Linked DNA regions of Bacillus pumilus. The protein of the gene in region 2 binds, or shares a complex with, the protein of the main gene of each other region. Links are inferred from orthologs where the notes say so. Each region holds a gene or a part of one and is shown on either strand. Other genes may lie near its edges. The genes, in order: accB and accD.

What was found.
Region 1: the proteins of accD (region 2) and accB are in contact, whole or in part, in a solved structure (PDB 8UXZ), measured with the Escherichia coli proteins. The link is inferred for Bacillus pumilus from one-to-one orthologs.

What each region holds. Positions count from the first base shown.
Region 1 is NZ_LT906438.1:2,194,801-2,202,721, forward strand. What follows is about bases 2,753-5,516. They hold accB (acetyl-CoA carboxylase biotin carboxyl carrier protein), read right to left. Parts: upstream 4,491-5,516; coding sequence 4,014-4,490; downstream 2,753-4,013. Other genes in these bases: accC (acetyl-CoA carboxylase biotin carboxylase subunit), read right to left, coding at 2,753-4,002; CKW02_RS11195 (SpoIIIAH-like family protein), read right to left, coding at 4,687-5,319; spoIIIAG (stage III sporulation protein AG), read right to left, coding at 5,319-5,516. Also shown: xseA (exodeoxyribonuclease VII large subunit), read right to left, coding at 1-679; bifunctional methylenetetrahydrofolate dehydrogenase/methenyltetrahydrofolate cyclohydrolase FolD, read right to left, coding at 750-1,601; transcription antitermination factor NusB, read right to left, coding at 1,613-2,008; CKW02_RS11180 (Asp23/Gls24 family envelope stress response protein), read right to left, coding at 2,220-2,627; more of accC, read right to left, coding at 2,653-2,752; more of spoIIIAG, read right to left, coding at 5,517-5,990; spoIIIAF (stage III sporulation protein AF), read right to left, coding at 5,983-6,615; spoIIIAE (stage III sporulation protein AE), read right to left, coding at 6,630-7,823; spoIIIAD (stage III sporulation protein AD), read right to left, coding at 7,843-7,921. UniProt on the Escherichia coli protein: This protein is a component of the acetyl coenzyme A carboxylase complex; first, biotin carboxylase catalyzes the carboxylation of the carrier protein and then the transcarboxylase transfers the carboxyl group to form malonyl-CoA.
Region 2 is NZ_LT906438.1:2,603,815-2,611,796, reverse strand. The notes cover bases 2,710-5,534. They hold accD (acetyl-CoA carboxylase, carboxyltransferase subunit beta), read left to right. Parts: upstream 2,710-3,596; coding sequence 3,597-4,472; downstream 4,473-5,534. Other genes in these bases: accA (acetyl-CoA carboxylase carboxyl transferase subunit alpha), read left to right, coding at 4,457-5,434; ystJ (NADP-dependent malic enzyme), read left to right, coding at 2,710-3,292. In the rest of the region: dnaE (DNA polymerase III subunit alpha), read left to right, coding at 1-1,918; more of ystJ, read left to right, coding at 2,060-2,709; pfkA (6-phosphofructokinase), read left to right, coding at 5,777-6,736; pyk (pyruvate kinase), read left to right, coding at 6,764-7,982.

The DNA.
Region 1 (7,921 bases), 410 kb from region 2 along the record:
ATGCGAAGATGGCTCTTGCGACAGCTTCTTCATTAAAAGCCCAAAGCTCTTCAATCGAACCGCCTCCTCTTCCGACAATCAAGACATCACAGAGCTGTTTTTCATTCGCTTCCTTAATCCGCTCTACGATGGAACGGGTCGCATGCTCACCTTGAACGAGCGCCGGAAGCACAATGATTTTCGCCTGCTGATAGCGCCGATTAATGGTCGTAATGACATCTCGAACAGCCGCTCCTGTTGGAGACGTAATGACACCAACAACCTCTGGATATTCAGGGATTGGCTTTTTATAGCGCGCATCAAATAAGCCTTCACTTGCTAGCTTTTTCTTCAGCTCTTCATAAGCGAGATGAAGAGCACCAACACCATCAGGCTGCATTTCTTTTGCATATAATTGATAGTTGCCGCTTGGTTCATAGACTTGAATTCCGCCGCGTACAAACACCTTCATTCCACTCTTAGGTGAAAAAGGCAGCTTCGCCGCAGAGCGCTGAAACATGACAGCTTGCATGCGTGCGTTTTCGTCTTTTAAGGTGAAGTACACATGTCCTCTTGAATGAATCTTGACATTGGATAGCTCACCTTTGATCCAAATATCTTCTAAATGCGGATCAACATCAAATTTTCTTTTTATGTATTTTGTAAGGGCTGTGACCGTCACAAAGGCTTTTTCACTCATGACGTATTCCTCCTCTTCAAAAACGCACATTCATCCACCAGCAGCATGCAGGTGGATGAATGGATAAAGCTTATGCTAATGTACGTTTTGCTGATTTAACCGTATTATGTGCAAGCATCGTAATCGTCATTGGACCGACTCCGCCAGGGACTGGTGTGATATAAGAAGCTTTTTCTTTTGCCTCTTCAAAATCAACATCTCCAACAAGCTTTCCATTATCCAACCGATTGACTCCTACATCGATCACAATAGCGCCTTCTTTAATTTGGTCAGCTTTAATAAAGTTTGCTCGACCGACGGCAACAACTAAAATATCCGCTTTCAACGTATGTTCTGAAATATTCGCTGTTCTTGAATGGCAATAAGTAACCGTTGCGTTTTCGTTTAACAGTAATTGTCCTACTGGTTTACCGACAATATTGCTGCGTCCGACAACAACGACTTCTTTTCCAGAAAGACTGACGCCCGTTTTATTTAGTAATTCAACAATGCCTGCTGGTGTGCATGGAAGGAATGTGTCTTCCCCAAGGAGCATTTTCCCGATATTCAATGGATGGAAACCATCAACATCTTTTTCAGGTGAAATACGTTCAATCACGGCTTTTTCAGAAATATGTTTTGGCAGTGGAAGCTGAACAAGAATCCCGTGGAATTGATCGTTCGCATTGTACTGATCAATCAGCTGAAGCAATGCTTCTTCTGTTAAAGAAGCATCTAAATGATCTAGCTGGAAATGCATCCCCATTGCTTCTGCTGCTTTTTTCTTCCCACGTACGTAAGAAAGTGAAGCCGGATCATCACCGATTAGAATAACGGCAAGACCAGGTGTGACACCTTTTTGTTTTAGCTCTTCTACTTCTTTTGCTAATTGCTCACGCTTTTCTTTTGCTGTTTCTTTCCCATCGATGATTGTTGCTGTCATGTCGAATCCTCCTATTGCTGCTTTAGGTCGTTTTTAATGTTTGAAAGTACTCCATTTACAAATTTCGATGCTTTATCGTCACCGAATAATTTGGCCAGTTCAATCGCTTCATTCATTGAGACACTAACCGGGATATCTTCTTGATACACCATCTCGTACACAGACAGCCTTAAAATGGCTCTGTCTACGTTTGCAATACGATCGAGTTTCCAATTCACTAGATGCTGTGAAATCATGTCATCGAGCTTGTCCTTTTGTTCAAGCACACCGAAAACCAGCTCCTCGAAAAAAGGATCTGATTCTTGTTCATCCAGCGCATGTGTAATGGCCTCTTTCGGATCAATATTGCTCACATCAATTTGAAATAATGTTTGTAGCGCCTTTTCTCTTGCAGTTCTTCTTTTCATTATTTACTCCTTTAACCACTTTATCCGCTTGTCGTTAAGCCATACAGAGATCATAACATATTTTGACCGTGGTCGCACCAAGATCCATGCGAGCTGTGACGAAAAACGAATCAATCAACGTGTGAGATCTTTATTATTCGGAAATGACCCAAAAATGGGCTTTAAAAAACCAAAGAGGCAATGCCTCCTTGGTTTCACTTGAACTCTTTTTTTACATTTCTTGATCTACTTCAGCCTCAGATGCTTTAGTATCAAATTGAATACCAACGACATGAATATTGATTTCATTAATCGTTAAAGCAGTCATGTTCAAAAGAGTTTGACGGATATTTTCTTGTACAGCAGTGGATACCTTTGGAATGGATAGGCCAAATTCAACCACACAATATACATCGATTGTGATGCCTTCATCAGAGACATCTACTTTCACACCTTTACGGTGATTTTTCTTACCAAAGCGTTCTGCTACATCAGCAGCGAAATTGCCGCGCATTTCGGCAATGCCTTCGACTTCTGAAGCGGCGATCCCAGCAATGACCTCAATCACTTCTGGTGCAATTTGCACTTTTCCCAATTGATCTTCATCAAGGTTCATTTCAAGCAAATTGTTTTCTGACACGATCATTCACCTCCGAAAGCTGTGATTATTTCATGATTTGGTATGTTTCTAAAAACTTCGTATTAAAATTACCACTCACAAATGTTTCATGCTCAAGCAATCTTAGATGGAATGGGATCGTTGTGTAGACCCCTTCAATGACGAATTCTTGAAGCGAGCGTTTCATTCTCGCAATCGCTTCTTCTCTCGTCTTACCATATGTGATCACCTTTGCAATCATACTATCGTAATATGGCGGAATCACATAGCCCGGATAAGCGGCAGAATCAACACGTACTCCTAGACCGCCTGGCGGAAGATACATTTTAATTTCACCAGCTGAAGGCATGAAGTTTTTCTCTGGGTTCTCTGCATTAATACGGCATTCGATTGCCCATCCTTCATATACGACATCCTCTTGTGTAAGAGAAAGCTTCTCACCTGATGCGACTTTAATTTGTTCTTTGATCAAGTCAACACCTGTGACCATTTCTGTTACAGGATGCTCTACTTGAATACGGGTATTCATTTCCATGAAGTAGAACTTCTCTTCATTATAATCATAAATGAATTCGACTGTTCCAGCACCAGTGTATTCAACAGCTTCTGCAGCTTTTACGGCTGCTTCACCCATTTGCTCACGGATGTCTGCATTCAGCGCTGGTGATGGCGTTTCTTCAAGAAGCTTTTGCATTCTTCTTTGAATCGAGCAATCACGCTCTCCTAAATGAATGGTATTGCCATGCTGATCTGCAAGCACTTGGATTTCCACGTGTCTAAAGTCTTCAATGAACTTTTCTAAATAGACGCCAGGGTTACCAAAGTTTTGCGCTGCTTCCTGCTGCGTGATGGTGACACCGTTAATAAGCTCTTCTTCGGTACGAGCTACACGGATTCCTTTACCACCGCCGCCGGCAGTTGCTTTTATAATCACAGGATACCCAATACTTGCTGCTGTTGAAACAGCATCATCAAGATCTTTTACAATTCCTTGGGAACCAGGAACAATCGGAACGCCAGCATCTTTCATTGTTTCCCTTGCGACATCTTTCGTTCCCATTTTGGAAATCGCTGACGCAGTTGGCCCAACAAAGATGACATTGCATTCCTCGCAAAGCTCTGCGAAGTCTGCATTTTCAGCAAGGAAGCCGTATCCTGGATGGATGGCATCTGTCCCTGTTAATTTGGCTACACTAACAATATTCGTGACATTTAAATAACTATCTTTTGAAGCAGTCGGTCCGATGCAATATGCTTCATCAGCCATTTGAACATGAAGCGCATCGCGATCCGCTTCAGAAAATACCGCAACTGTTTCAATTCCAAGCTCTTTACAAGCGCGGATAATTCTAACTGCGATTTCTCCTCTGTTTGCAATTAATAGCTTTTTAATCATGATCGTACTCCTTACTCTGCTTTCACTAGAAAGAGGGGTTGTCCGAATTCTACAAGCTGACCGTTCTCAGCTAATACTTCGACGATTTCACCTTTTACTTCTGCTTCGATTTCATTAAACAGTTTCATCGCTTCTACGATGCACACAACTGTGTTTTCCTTCACCTTAGAACCTGATGTCACATATGGATCTGCTTCTGGTGAAGATGAAGCATAAAATGTGCCAACCATTGGGGATGTGATTTTATGCAGATTTTCAGACGCAGCTGCCTCTTGTGCAGGGGCTTCGGTCTGAGCTGGAGCTTGTGCTTTAGGAGCTTGTTGAGCTGGAGCTGCTTGGACAGGAGCCACTGGTGCCGCTACTTGCTGAACGACTTCTTTATTTTTCTTCAGTTTGATTTTTGCACCTTCGTTTTCGTACGTAAATTCATCAATTGTTGATTCGTCAATTAATTTAATCAGTTCATGAATTTCTTCAATTTTTAACATGGATTTGCACCCCTATGTATGGATTTATCTTTTTCTTTATAGGCTAGTACTAAAAGTACATACTATAACCATCTTACAGGAGGATTTCATTGAATTCAACTACTATTGTGGCGAAGCGCTTTGCGAGAGCACCTTGGAGAGGGCGCCAAACCGCATCAAAAAACGCCCTTTACGGCAAAGGGCGCCTGTTCATTTTTTATTCATTGGAGGGCTCAAAAGTGACCGCTACGTTATCAAGACCTCTCATTTCTTTTGTGACCATATCAATAATATCGGCCGCTTGGGACTTTGATTTTTTGTCAGAACGAACTGTGATGCTCACTTTATCTCCCTCTGCACTCACTAGCGCATCTTTATAACCTTTTGTTTTAATTAAGGTTTCGAGCTGACGCTCCGTTCCTTCTGCCTCACTAAGCGCTGTCATTTGGTCATACGCTTCGCTTTTTTCTTGTGCTGTTGCATCATCACTGGATACGATTTCGTTGAACTCTTCACGCTGTTTGCTTCGTTTATCTTCAAGCTCTAATCTGTATGTTGTAAAAAGCTCATCGTCTGTTTGCTCTGACACAGCCTTTCCTTCTTCACCGCTTGTTTCGATATCCTCTTGTTTACCATTTGTTTCTTTGTCAGTGGACTTCTCATCAGCGCCTTTTTCCGTTCCTTTGTCCATCCCTTTTTCTGGTTCAGTCTTTTTCTCTTCCGTTCCTTTTGATTTCATCTCTTCTACTGTCACTGCATTTTCACCTTGTGGAGACATGATATAGTACACACTTAAGACGACAACTAAACTTAGCATCGTTAATAGCCAAACCGTTTGTTTTTTTAACATCATTCCGAATCCTCCTTGATTTTTTTAGGGGCAACAGCCACTCTATGGCTCGGTACGTCAAGCACTCGTGTAACCGCTTCAATGATGGTTTTCTTTATTTGAACGTTGTCTACTCCTTGAGCAACAACGAGAACACCTCGAATATCTGGTTTTTTCGTTTGCACCACGACTGGCGTTTCTTCATTGCCATTTTTGATGATGACGATTTCTTCTTCTTTTGTTTGATCGGTGACACTTCGCACGCCGCCTTCTTTATCTGTTTCTTCGGTCGTTGTGCTTTTATTGGATTTGTTTTTTTCAAACACTTTTAAAGAAGTGGCGTCTACATTGACCACAATCGATACATCCTCAACGCCAATAATGGTCTCTAAAATTTCTTTCAGCTGATTTTCGTATTCTTGCTCCACATCTTCAATCGAATTTTTTGATTTACTTGACGATGCCGGCTTGAATACCTCCTGCTCTTGTGAGGTTGTTTTTTTAGAAGTAGGAACAGCAGCTTGTTCTTTGCTTGATGGCGGTGACAAGATCTGACTGACTAACATGAAAGATACGCCGATGATGAATACAAGCAGCAAGTAATGGTGCTTCGTTAATTTTGGTTTCCCTTCACCTTTTTCAGGCGGCTGCAAGAATGATTTCAGCTTTTGTTTCCAGTCCTTGTTATTCATGATCTGCTGCGTCACCTCCCTCAATGTTCAGCGCAATGTGCTCAGGACTCGTATTCCAAACATCAGCAAGCGTCTCTTTCACCCTCTTGATCTCTTTGCTAGAAGATCCAGCGCTTTCCTCCTTTTGCCTGGAGAGATCAATGTCCACCTTTGCCACCGTTTCTACAGCATCACCTGTGAGCGGGGAAAGAACTGCTTTGATGCGAAATTGATCCGCCTCCATATTCTGATCCAGGTGCTCTTCATCTGCCAACACTTCTACGTGTTTCATTTCGTAGCTCTCCTTCTCCAGTGGCTCCTTTGCGCTTTTTTCTAGTTGGACAGCCATTTGCTTTAAAATATATGCACGCTGAGAGGCTTGTATTTCTTTTTTTTCTAAATTCATCTGATTTTTTATTTCTTCTGACTGTGCTTCTTCCTTTCCCTTCATCAATTCTGAGAAAATTTGGTCAGGGTCTGCCCGAAATAAAGCAAAAATCGGATTGAGCATCACCACAATCAACAGGAGGCTGACGACCATTTTGGCATATCTTTGCATGCTTGAATTGGGAAGCAGAAGATCAATGACAATCGCAAATAAGATAAAGAGAATAATACTTGTGATCCATTCCGTGAGAAAACTCAAAAGGTGTCCCCTCCTTACTTCATCATCATGGTCAGGTTGCCAGCAGTGATAATGACGGTAATGCTTAAAAAGAACATGAGCGACACGACAGCAAGTGCAGCAAAGATATAAAGCACACTTTTTGAAATGACATCAAGGCAGCTGATAATCGGTCCGCCTCCTAATGGCTGAAGAATGGCTGCGGCAAGCTTATATATAAGGGCTAGCGAGAGCACTTTGATCGCAGGGAAAGCGGCAATTGAAATGAGAATAGCAACGCCAACAAGTCCGACCGTATTTTTAAGTAATACAGAGGCACTGATGACGGTATCCGTCGCATCTGTAAACATTCTGCCAAGGACGGGGATGAAATTTCCGGTAATAAATTTGGCTGTACGAAGTGCGATACCATCCGTAACCGCAGCAGATGCACCTTGCACAGAAATGACGCCAAGAAAGACAGTTAAAAAAACGGCTAACCCGCCTATCGCCACATTTCTTAACAGCTGGGCAAGCTGGGTAACCTTGTATTGTTCAGTCAGCGTACTGACAATGCTCAATATCGCTGATAAAAAAATAAGCGGAAGAACGACATATTGAATAAAAACGCCGCTCGTATTCATTAAAAATAAGATAACAGGATGAAAGAATCCGGCTGAGACAAGCCCGCCTGATGAAGCAATCAGTGCTAATAACAGAGGAATAAGAGCAAGAATAAAACTGGTCATCGTTTGAATCGCTTCTGTTGCATAAGAAATCGCCACATGAAAGCTGTTAAGTGCAATAATGATCAGCACCATATAAACAAGTGCGTATGCGACTTTACTGACAGTGCTTTGTTCAAATGCATTCTGCAAAAGCTGTAAAAGCGAACAAAAGATGGTGAGTAAAATCAGTGTACCAAGGAGCTTTCCGTTTGCGATGACCTCGTGAAAAAGATAATGAACAAAGGCTTTCAGCCATGTCTGGGGAGACAGCTCTTTATCGCCATCAATCATTTCCTTCACTGTTCCTTTTTGGCTTTCTGGCAGAAAGCCGCCATACTCGTCCAATATGGTTTCCCAAAAGTCACTAATGGAATGAAGCTCAAGTGCATCAGCCTGTCCAGTTGCCACTTCTTCTGCTGCTGGTGCTTCATTTGATAACGGCTCTTTTTCTTCTGCACCTGCGTGCGGAGCGAACAGCCAGAAGAAAAGCATCAGTCCCATAACAGCTGTCACCCGTTTCATTGTCATCACCTCTTTTCAATTAAGTCATGGACGGGATCATACCTAAGATGGTCTCAATGATGACTGTTAAAATGGGGACTGCCATGACCAAGATGAGA
Region 2 (7,982 bases):
AGTCTTTCAAACTGCTTTAAAGGTAGAAGGCTTGCCAAGACATACCTCGACACATGCAGCCGGCGTTGTGCTGAGCGAGGAGCCGCTGACAGAGATTGTTCCTATTCAAGACGGTCATGATGGTGTGTATTTAACGCAGTATGCGATGAATTATTTAGAAGATCTTGGGCTTTTAAAGATGGATTTCTTAGGACTAAGAAACTTAACCTTAATTGAATCCATTAAAAACCAGATTGAAAGACAGGAAAACGTCCACATTAACTTTAGTGACATTTCATATGAAGATCAGAAAACATTTGAATTGTTATCAGCGGGAGATACGACTGGGATTTTCCAGCTTGAATCACAAGGGATGCGTCAGGTGCTGAGACGCCTTAAGCCCTCTAGTTTAGAAGACATCGTGGCAGTCAATGCCCTCTATCGCCCAGGTCCAATGGAGAATATCCCGCTTTTTATCGACCGAAAGCACGGCAGAGTCAAGGTCTCTTACCCGCATCCTGATTTATATGACATTTTAAAAGACACATATGGGGTCATCGTCTATCAGGAGCAAATTATGCTGATTGCAGCGAAGATGGCAGGCTTTCAGCTTGGCGAGGCAGATCTATTAAGAAGAGCTGTTTCGAAGAAGGATAAAAAGGTCCTTGATGAAGAGCGGAGCCATTTTGTTGAAGGATGCCTAAAAAAGGAGTATCCTGTTAACATTGCAAATGACGTTTATGACTTAATCGTCAAATTTGCAAACTATGGTTTTAATAGAAGCCATGCTGTTGCATATAGCATGATTGGCTTTCAGCTTGCTTACTTAAAAGCGCATTATCCGTTATATTTTATGTGCGGACTTTTAACGAGTGTGATTGGAAATGAAGACAAAGTCGCTCAATATTTCTATGAGGCAAAGGAAAAAGGGATATCTGTGTTGAAGCCTTCTATTAATAAGAGTGAATTTCCATTTACGGTTGAAAAAGGGGAGATCCGCTACAGCTTAAGAGCGATCAAAAATGTCGGAGTGTCAGCTGTAAAGGATATATACAGGGCAAGACAGGAAAAGCCGTTTGAAGATTTATTTGATTTTTGCGCAAGAGTATCAGCAAAGAGTGTCAACCGAAAAACGATTGAAGCGCTCATTTTTTCAGGGGCGATGGATGAGCTTTATCCAAATCGTGCTTCGTTATTGGCATCAATAGATATTGCATTAGACCACGTGTCATTTTTAAATCCAGATGATCAGCTCGACTTTCTGGGGGATACAACCTTCTCCATTAAGCCAAAATATGCGGAGATAGAAGAATTGCCGCTTGTCGATCTCCTGCAATTTGAAAAAGAGGCACTTGGACTATATTTATCAAATCATCCTGTACAAGCGTACCGAGATCGCTTAAGAGAGAATGGTGCAGTGGACATCATCAGACTTTCTTCCTATATAAAGCGAAAGGTCTCAATGGGTGGTCTTTTGACAAAAGTGAAATCGATTCGAACAAAAAATGGACAATCGATGGCATTTATCACATTTGGGGATGAAACGGGAGAAATGGAAGGCGTCGTCTTTCCAGAGCAATTTAGAAAGCTGTCCCCCTTACTTGAGGAGGGCGCCATGCTTTATGTTGAAGGCAGAATAGATGTCAGAAATGACAGCAGCCAGATCATCGTGCAAGAAGCCGTTCTGCTTGAAGAGATGGGCACACAAAGAAAAGAGTCTGTCTACATTCGGGTGAAAGAAGAAAATCATACGCAGGAGCTGCTAGAGCAAGTAAAGCGGGTGATCTCGATGCACAGCGGAGAAGCAGATGTCTATTTGTATTATGAGAAGCAAAAAAAGACAGTGAGACTTCCAGATGCATACAAAGTTCATGCAGATCATGCTGTCATTTTCCAGTTAAAAGAGCTGCTCGGTGAACAAAACGTTGTGATTAAATGATGACAAATCGCTTGAATATGTTTTACAAATTCACCTATTGTGTTATCATTTTAAAGATTCTGTGTATTTAAAACTGCCAGTATGTGCTTATCAACTTAGCAATTCATTAAATCATTTTCCACTTGAAGGAGTGTTCATCACATGTCATTAAGAGAAGAAGCATTACATATGCACAAAGAGAATCAAGGCAAACTTGAATCAAAATCAAAAGTACAAGTGAAAAATGCGAAAGACTTGAGCTTGGCTTACTCACCTGGTGTTGCAGAACCATGTAAAGATATTTATGACGACACAAGCAAAGTGTATGATTATACAATGAAAGGCAATATGGTCGCTGTTGTCACAGACGGAAGTGCTGTTTTAGGGCTTGGAAATATTGGTGCAGAAGCATCTCTTCCAGTCATGGAAGGAAAAGCTGTATTATTCAAAAGCTTCGCTGGCGTTGATGCCTTCCCAATCGCGCTTGCGACAAACGATGTAGACAAAATCGTTGAAACAGTAAAGCTTCTTGAGCCAACGTTTGGCGGTGTCAACCTTGAAGATATTGCAGCTCCAAACTGCTTTATTATTGAAGAGCGCTTGAAAAAAGAGACAAACATTCCAGTGTTCCACGATGATCAGCACGGAACAGCGATTGTGACAGTAGCTGGACTTGTAAATGCACTGAAACTGTCTGGAAAATCAATGTCCTCTATCAAAGTGGTGGCAAACGGCGCTGGAGCAGCGGGAATTGCGATTATCAAGCTTCTATATCATTTCGGTGTACGTGATATCATCATGTGTGATACAAAAGGCGCAATTTACGAAGGCCGCCCGAACGGTATGAATGCAGTGAAAAACGAAGTGGCTAAATTCACGAACCAAGACCGTAAAGAAGGTTCGTTAGAAGAAGTGATTGAAGGCGCTGACGTCTTCATTGGGGTTTCAGTAGCAGGCGCTCTAACAAAAGAAATGGTTGGCAAAATGGCAAAAGATCCTGTCATCTTCGCAATGGCGAATCCTAATCCAGAGATCATGCCAGAAGATGCACATGCAGCAGGCGCAAGTGTTGTAGGAACTGGCCGTTCTGACTTCCCGAACCAAGTAAACAACGTACTGGCATTCCCAGGAATTTTCCGCGGAGCATTAGATGTTCGAGCAACTCACATTAACGAAGAAATGAAAATTGCAGCCGTTGAAGCAATTGCTTCTCTTGTTTCAGATGATAAATTGTCAGCTGAATACGTCATCCCTGAACCATTTGATGCACGTGTAGCACCAGCGGTAGCAAAAGCAGTAGCAAAAGCAGCAATGGAAACTGGTGTTGCAAGAATCAAAGTCGACCCAGAAGAAGTCGCTGAAAAAACAAGAAAATTAACGATTATCGGCGAATAATCAATTGGAAAAGTGTGCACGTTCTTTCTGAAATTGGAGGAAAGACGTGCACCATTTCCTCTCATACGCGAAAATTTTTTCATCCGGAATGATATTTTTTTGTAGACGTTCACAATTCACATATATCAACTGCTCAGCGCCCCAAACACATACTCATTTCTCATCAATTCCCCACTGAAAAAATTGAATGAAGGATGACAGCGTTTGACAAAAAAAGTACAATAGTTTCGGTACAGTTATGACATGTCCTATAATAGTGGATGTGCGTGTAAAGAAAAAACCCTTCAAAAAGGGAGGTAGTCATTTGTCAATCAAAAATATTTTCAGTAAAAAGAAAAAATATGCATCTGTACCCTCTGAACAGGCAAGTCAAGATGTGCCTGAAGGCATCATGACCAAATGTCCGCAATGTAAAAAAATAATGCTCACCAAAGAACTAGATAAAAATTTACGTGTTTGCATGAATTGCGGTAGACATTTGCAAATGAATGCAAAACAGCGTATTGACAGCCTTGTTGACGAAGGCACATTTGAAGAATTTAACGGGCACCTGATCTCAGAAAACCCGCTCGGATTCCCAGGCTACGAAGAAAAGCTTGAGAAAGACAGAGAAAAAACGTCTTTGAATGAAGCCATTGTCACAGGTCAAGGTGAAATTGAAGGCCAGCGTGCTGTGATCGCTGTCATGGATGCCACATTCCGTATGGGCAGCATGGGCTCAGTTGTTGGTGAAAAGATCACACTTGCGATCGAGAAAGCAAAAGCGGACAAGGTGCCATTTATCATCTTTACTGCATCAGGCGGAGCGAGAATGCAAGAGGGGATCCTCAGTCTTATGCAGATGGCAAAAACAAGCTCAGCATTAAAGCTGTTCAGCGAGCATCAAGGTTTGATTATCTCTGTGATGACGAACCCAACAACTGGCGGTGTATCAGCTAGTTTCGCGTCTCTTGGTGATTACAACTTTGCAGAACCTGGTGCTTTAATTGGGTTTGCAGGTCGTAGAATCATTGAACAAACCATTCGTGAAGACCTGCCAGAGGACTTCCAAACGGCTGAATTTTTAATGAAGCATGGTCAATTGGATGCTGTCATTCATCGTGCAGAGATGAAAGAAACACTAGGCCGAATCTTAGCATTACACAGCACAGGAGGTGAACGAGAGTGGCTGGAGAACTAGAATTTGAAAAACCTGTCATTGAACTTCGAGCGAAAATTGATGAACTGAAAAAGTTCACACAAAACTCAGAAATGGATTTAAGTGCAGAAATTGAGCGTCTTGAAACACGTCTGAGCAAACTTGAAGCAGACATTTATACAAATTTAAAGCCGTGGGACAGAGTACAGATTGCTCGTCATGCGATGCGCCCAACAACTCTCGATTACATTCAAGAGCTGTTTGACAACTTTTTCGAGTGTCATGGTGACCGTTTTTATGGCGATGATGAAGCGATCGTTGGAGGAATTGCCACGTTTAAAGGGCTTCCTGTCACGGTGATTGGCCATCAGCGCGGTAAAGATACAAAAGAAAACTTGCGCCGTAATTTCGGAATGCCTCATCCAGAAGGCTACCGTAAAGCGCTGCGCTTGATGAAACAAGCAGATAAATTTAATCGCCCGATCATTTGCTTTATTGATACAAAAGGAGCTTATCCTGGTAAAGCAGCTGAAGAACGCGGGCAAAGTGAAGCAATTGCGAAAAACCTATTCGAAATGGCAGGACTTCGTGTACCGGTTGTCTGTATTGTCATTGGAGAAGGCGGAAGTGGCGGCGCACTAGGCTTAGGCGTAGGAAACCACCTATACATGCTAGAGAATTCAACGTATTCAGTGATTTCACCTGAAGGTGCAGCAGCACTGCTCTGGAAGGACTCATCACTTGCGAAAAAAGCTGCAGAATCAATGAAAATTACGGCTCCAGACCTAAAAGAATTAGATATTATAGATGATGTTATTAAAGAAGTGCAAGGTGGAGCACACCGAGACGTGAAACAACAAGCAGCCTACATTGAAAAAACATTAAAACAGTCACTTACATCTTTGCTCAAACTAACACCTGAAGAACTAGTCGAACAAAGATATCAAAAATACAAAGCAATCGGGAAAGTATCGGTTGAAAATCAATATATTGGGGTAAACTAAATAAACGTACAGCCTTTTTGGCTGGCGTTTATTTTTTTTCATCCTTTTTCATGAAAACCGACCTCATGTAAGCGCTATTTGAAAATAATTTTCTTTTGTTTTCATAAAGTTTGAAACGTCTGAAAATCCTGATACGGTGGGCTTTAGAAGGCTGGATCTTCCTCGCTTTTGAAAGAATTGCTTTCATGACTTTCTTAACTTTTGTTTAAAAACGGTTTATTTAATTGTATAATAAGTACGGTTTTAGAAATACGTATTGAAAACATCCGGTTTTGCTCATGATTGTTTTCAAGCAGTGGAAATGGTATGTTTAATTCATATATGGTCTCTGAGGTGAAAAAGATGAAGCGTATAGGAGTTTTAACGAGCGGTGGGGATTCCCCAGGAATGAATGCAGCTGTGCGCGCAGTTGTAAGGAAAGCGATTTACCATAATGTTGAAGTTTACGGTATTTATAATGGATATTCAGGTCTAATTAACGGTAAAATTGAGAAACTTGAAATAGGTTCAGTTGGCGATATCATTCATCGTGGAGGAACAAAACTTTACACGGCAAGATGCCCTGAATTCAAGACAGTTGAAGGTCGTGAAAAAGGCATTGAGAACTTAAAAAAATTCGGTATTGAAGGACTTGTTGTGATTGGCGGAGACGGTTCATTCATGGGAGCGAAGAAATTAACTGAGCTCGGTTTTCCATGTGTAGGTGTCCCGGGTACAATCGACAACGATATCCCGGGTACTGATTTCACTATTGGCTTTGATACAGCACTGAATACAGTCATTGACGCCATTGATAAAATTCGTGATACAGCCACATCTCATGAACGTACATACGTAGTGGAAGTAATGGGAAGACATGCTGGTGATATTGCTCTTTGGTCAGGTCTTGCAGGCGGAGCCGAATCTATTTTGATTCCTGAAGCAGACTATGACATGGATGAAATTATCGCGAGATTAAGAAGAGGGCACGAGCGCGGCAAGAAGCACAGTATCATCATCGTCGCAGAAGGCGTAGGCAGCGGTGTTGAATTTGGTAAGCGGATTGAAGAGGAGACAAGCCTTGAAACCCGTGTATCTGTCTTAGGACATATTCAGCGCGGAGGTTCTCCAAGCGCATTTGACCGAGTACTCGCAAGCCGTTTAGGAGCATACGCAGTAGAACTTCTTCTTGAAGGAAAAGGCGGACGCTGTGTGGGCATTCAAAGCAACGAACTCGTTCACCACGATATTTTAGATATCTTAGATAAAAAACATACAGTCGATCAAAATATGTACCGACTTTCACAAGAGCTCTCTATATAAAACGAGAAGACCTTAGGAGGAACAGTAATGAGAAAGACAAAAATCGTTTGTACAATCGGTCCAGCAAGTGAAACTATTGAAAAGCTGACTGAATTGATTGAAGCAGGAATGAATGTAGCCAGACTAAACTTCTCTCATGGAGATTTTGAAGAGCATGGCGCACGCATCGAAAACATTCGTAAAGCAGGTAAAACATTAGGCAAGGACATTGCGATCCTTCTTGATACAAAAGGTCCAGAGATCCGTACACGTACAGTTGAAAACGGCTCAATTGAGCTAGTCGCTGGTGCAGATCTTATCGTAAGTATGGAAGACATTGTTGGAAATACGGAAAAAATTAGTGTGACGTATGAAGAGTTAATTCATGATGTAGAAGTAGGCTCAACGATTCTATTAGATGATGGTCTTATTGGTTTAGAAGTGAAAGAAATTAACATGGACCGCAAAGAAATCGTCACAAAGGTCATGAATACAGGCACGCTCAAAAACAAAAAAGGTGTAAACGTACCAGGTGTAAGTGTGAACCTGCCAGGTATTACAGAAAAGGATGCCAATGATATTCTGTTCGGAGTTGAACAAGGCGTCGATTTCATCGCAGCTTCTTTTGTGAGACGAGCTTCTGATGTTCTTGAAATTCGTGAGCTTCTTGAAAAGAATAATGCGGCTGACATTCAAATCATTCCTAAGATTGAAAACCAAGAGGGTGTTGATAACATCGATGAAATCCTTGAGGTATCAGACGGTTTGATGGTTGCACGTGGAGATCTTGGTGTAGAGATCCCGGCAGAAGAAGTACCGCTTGTTCAAAAAATGCTGATCAAAAAATGCAATCGCTTAGGCAAACCAGTCATCACAGCGACCCAAATGCTTGATAGCATGCAGCGTAATCCTCGTCCAACTCGTGCGGAAGCAAGTGACGTGGCAAATGCCATTTTTGATGGCACAGATGCGATTATGCTTTCTGGTGAAACAGCAGCAGGAACATATCCAGTAGAAGCTGTACAAACGATGCATAACATTGCATCACGTTCAGAAGATGCACTCAACTATAAAGCCATTCTTTCTCGCAGAAGCGAAGAAGTAGATGTCAGCATTACAGATGCCATCGGTCAATCTGTTGCACATACAGCGATGAAGCTTGACGTTGCAGCGATTGTGACACCTACGGAAAGCGGTCATACAGCGAGAATGATTTCAAAATATAGACCAAAAGCACCAATCGTAGCAGTTACAGCAAACGAATCAG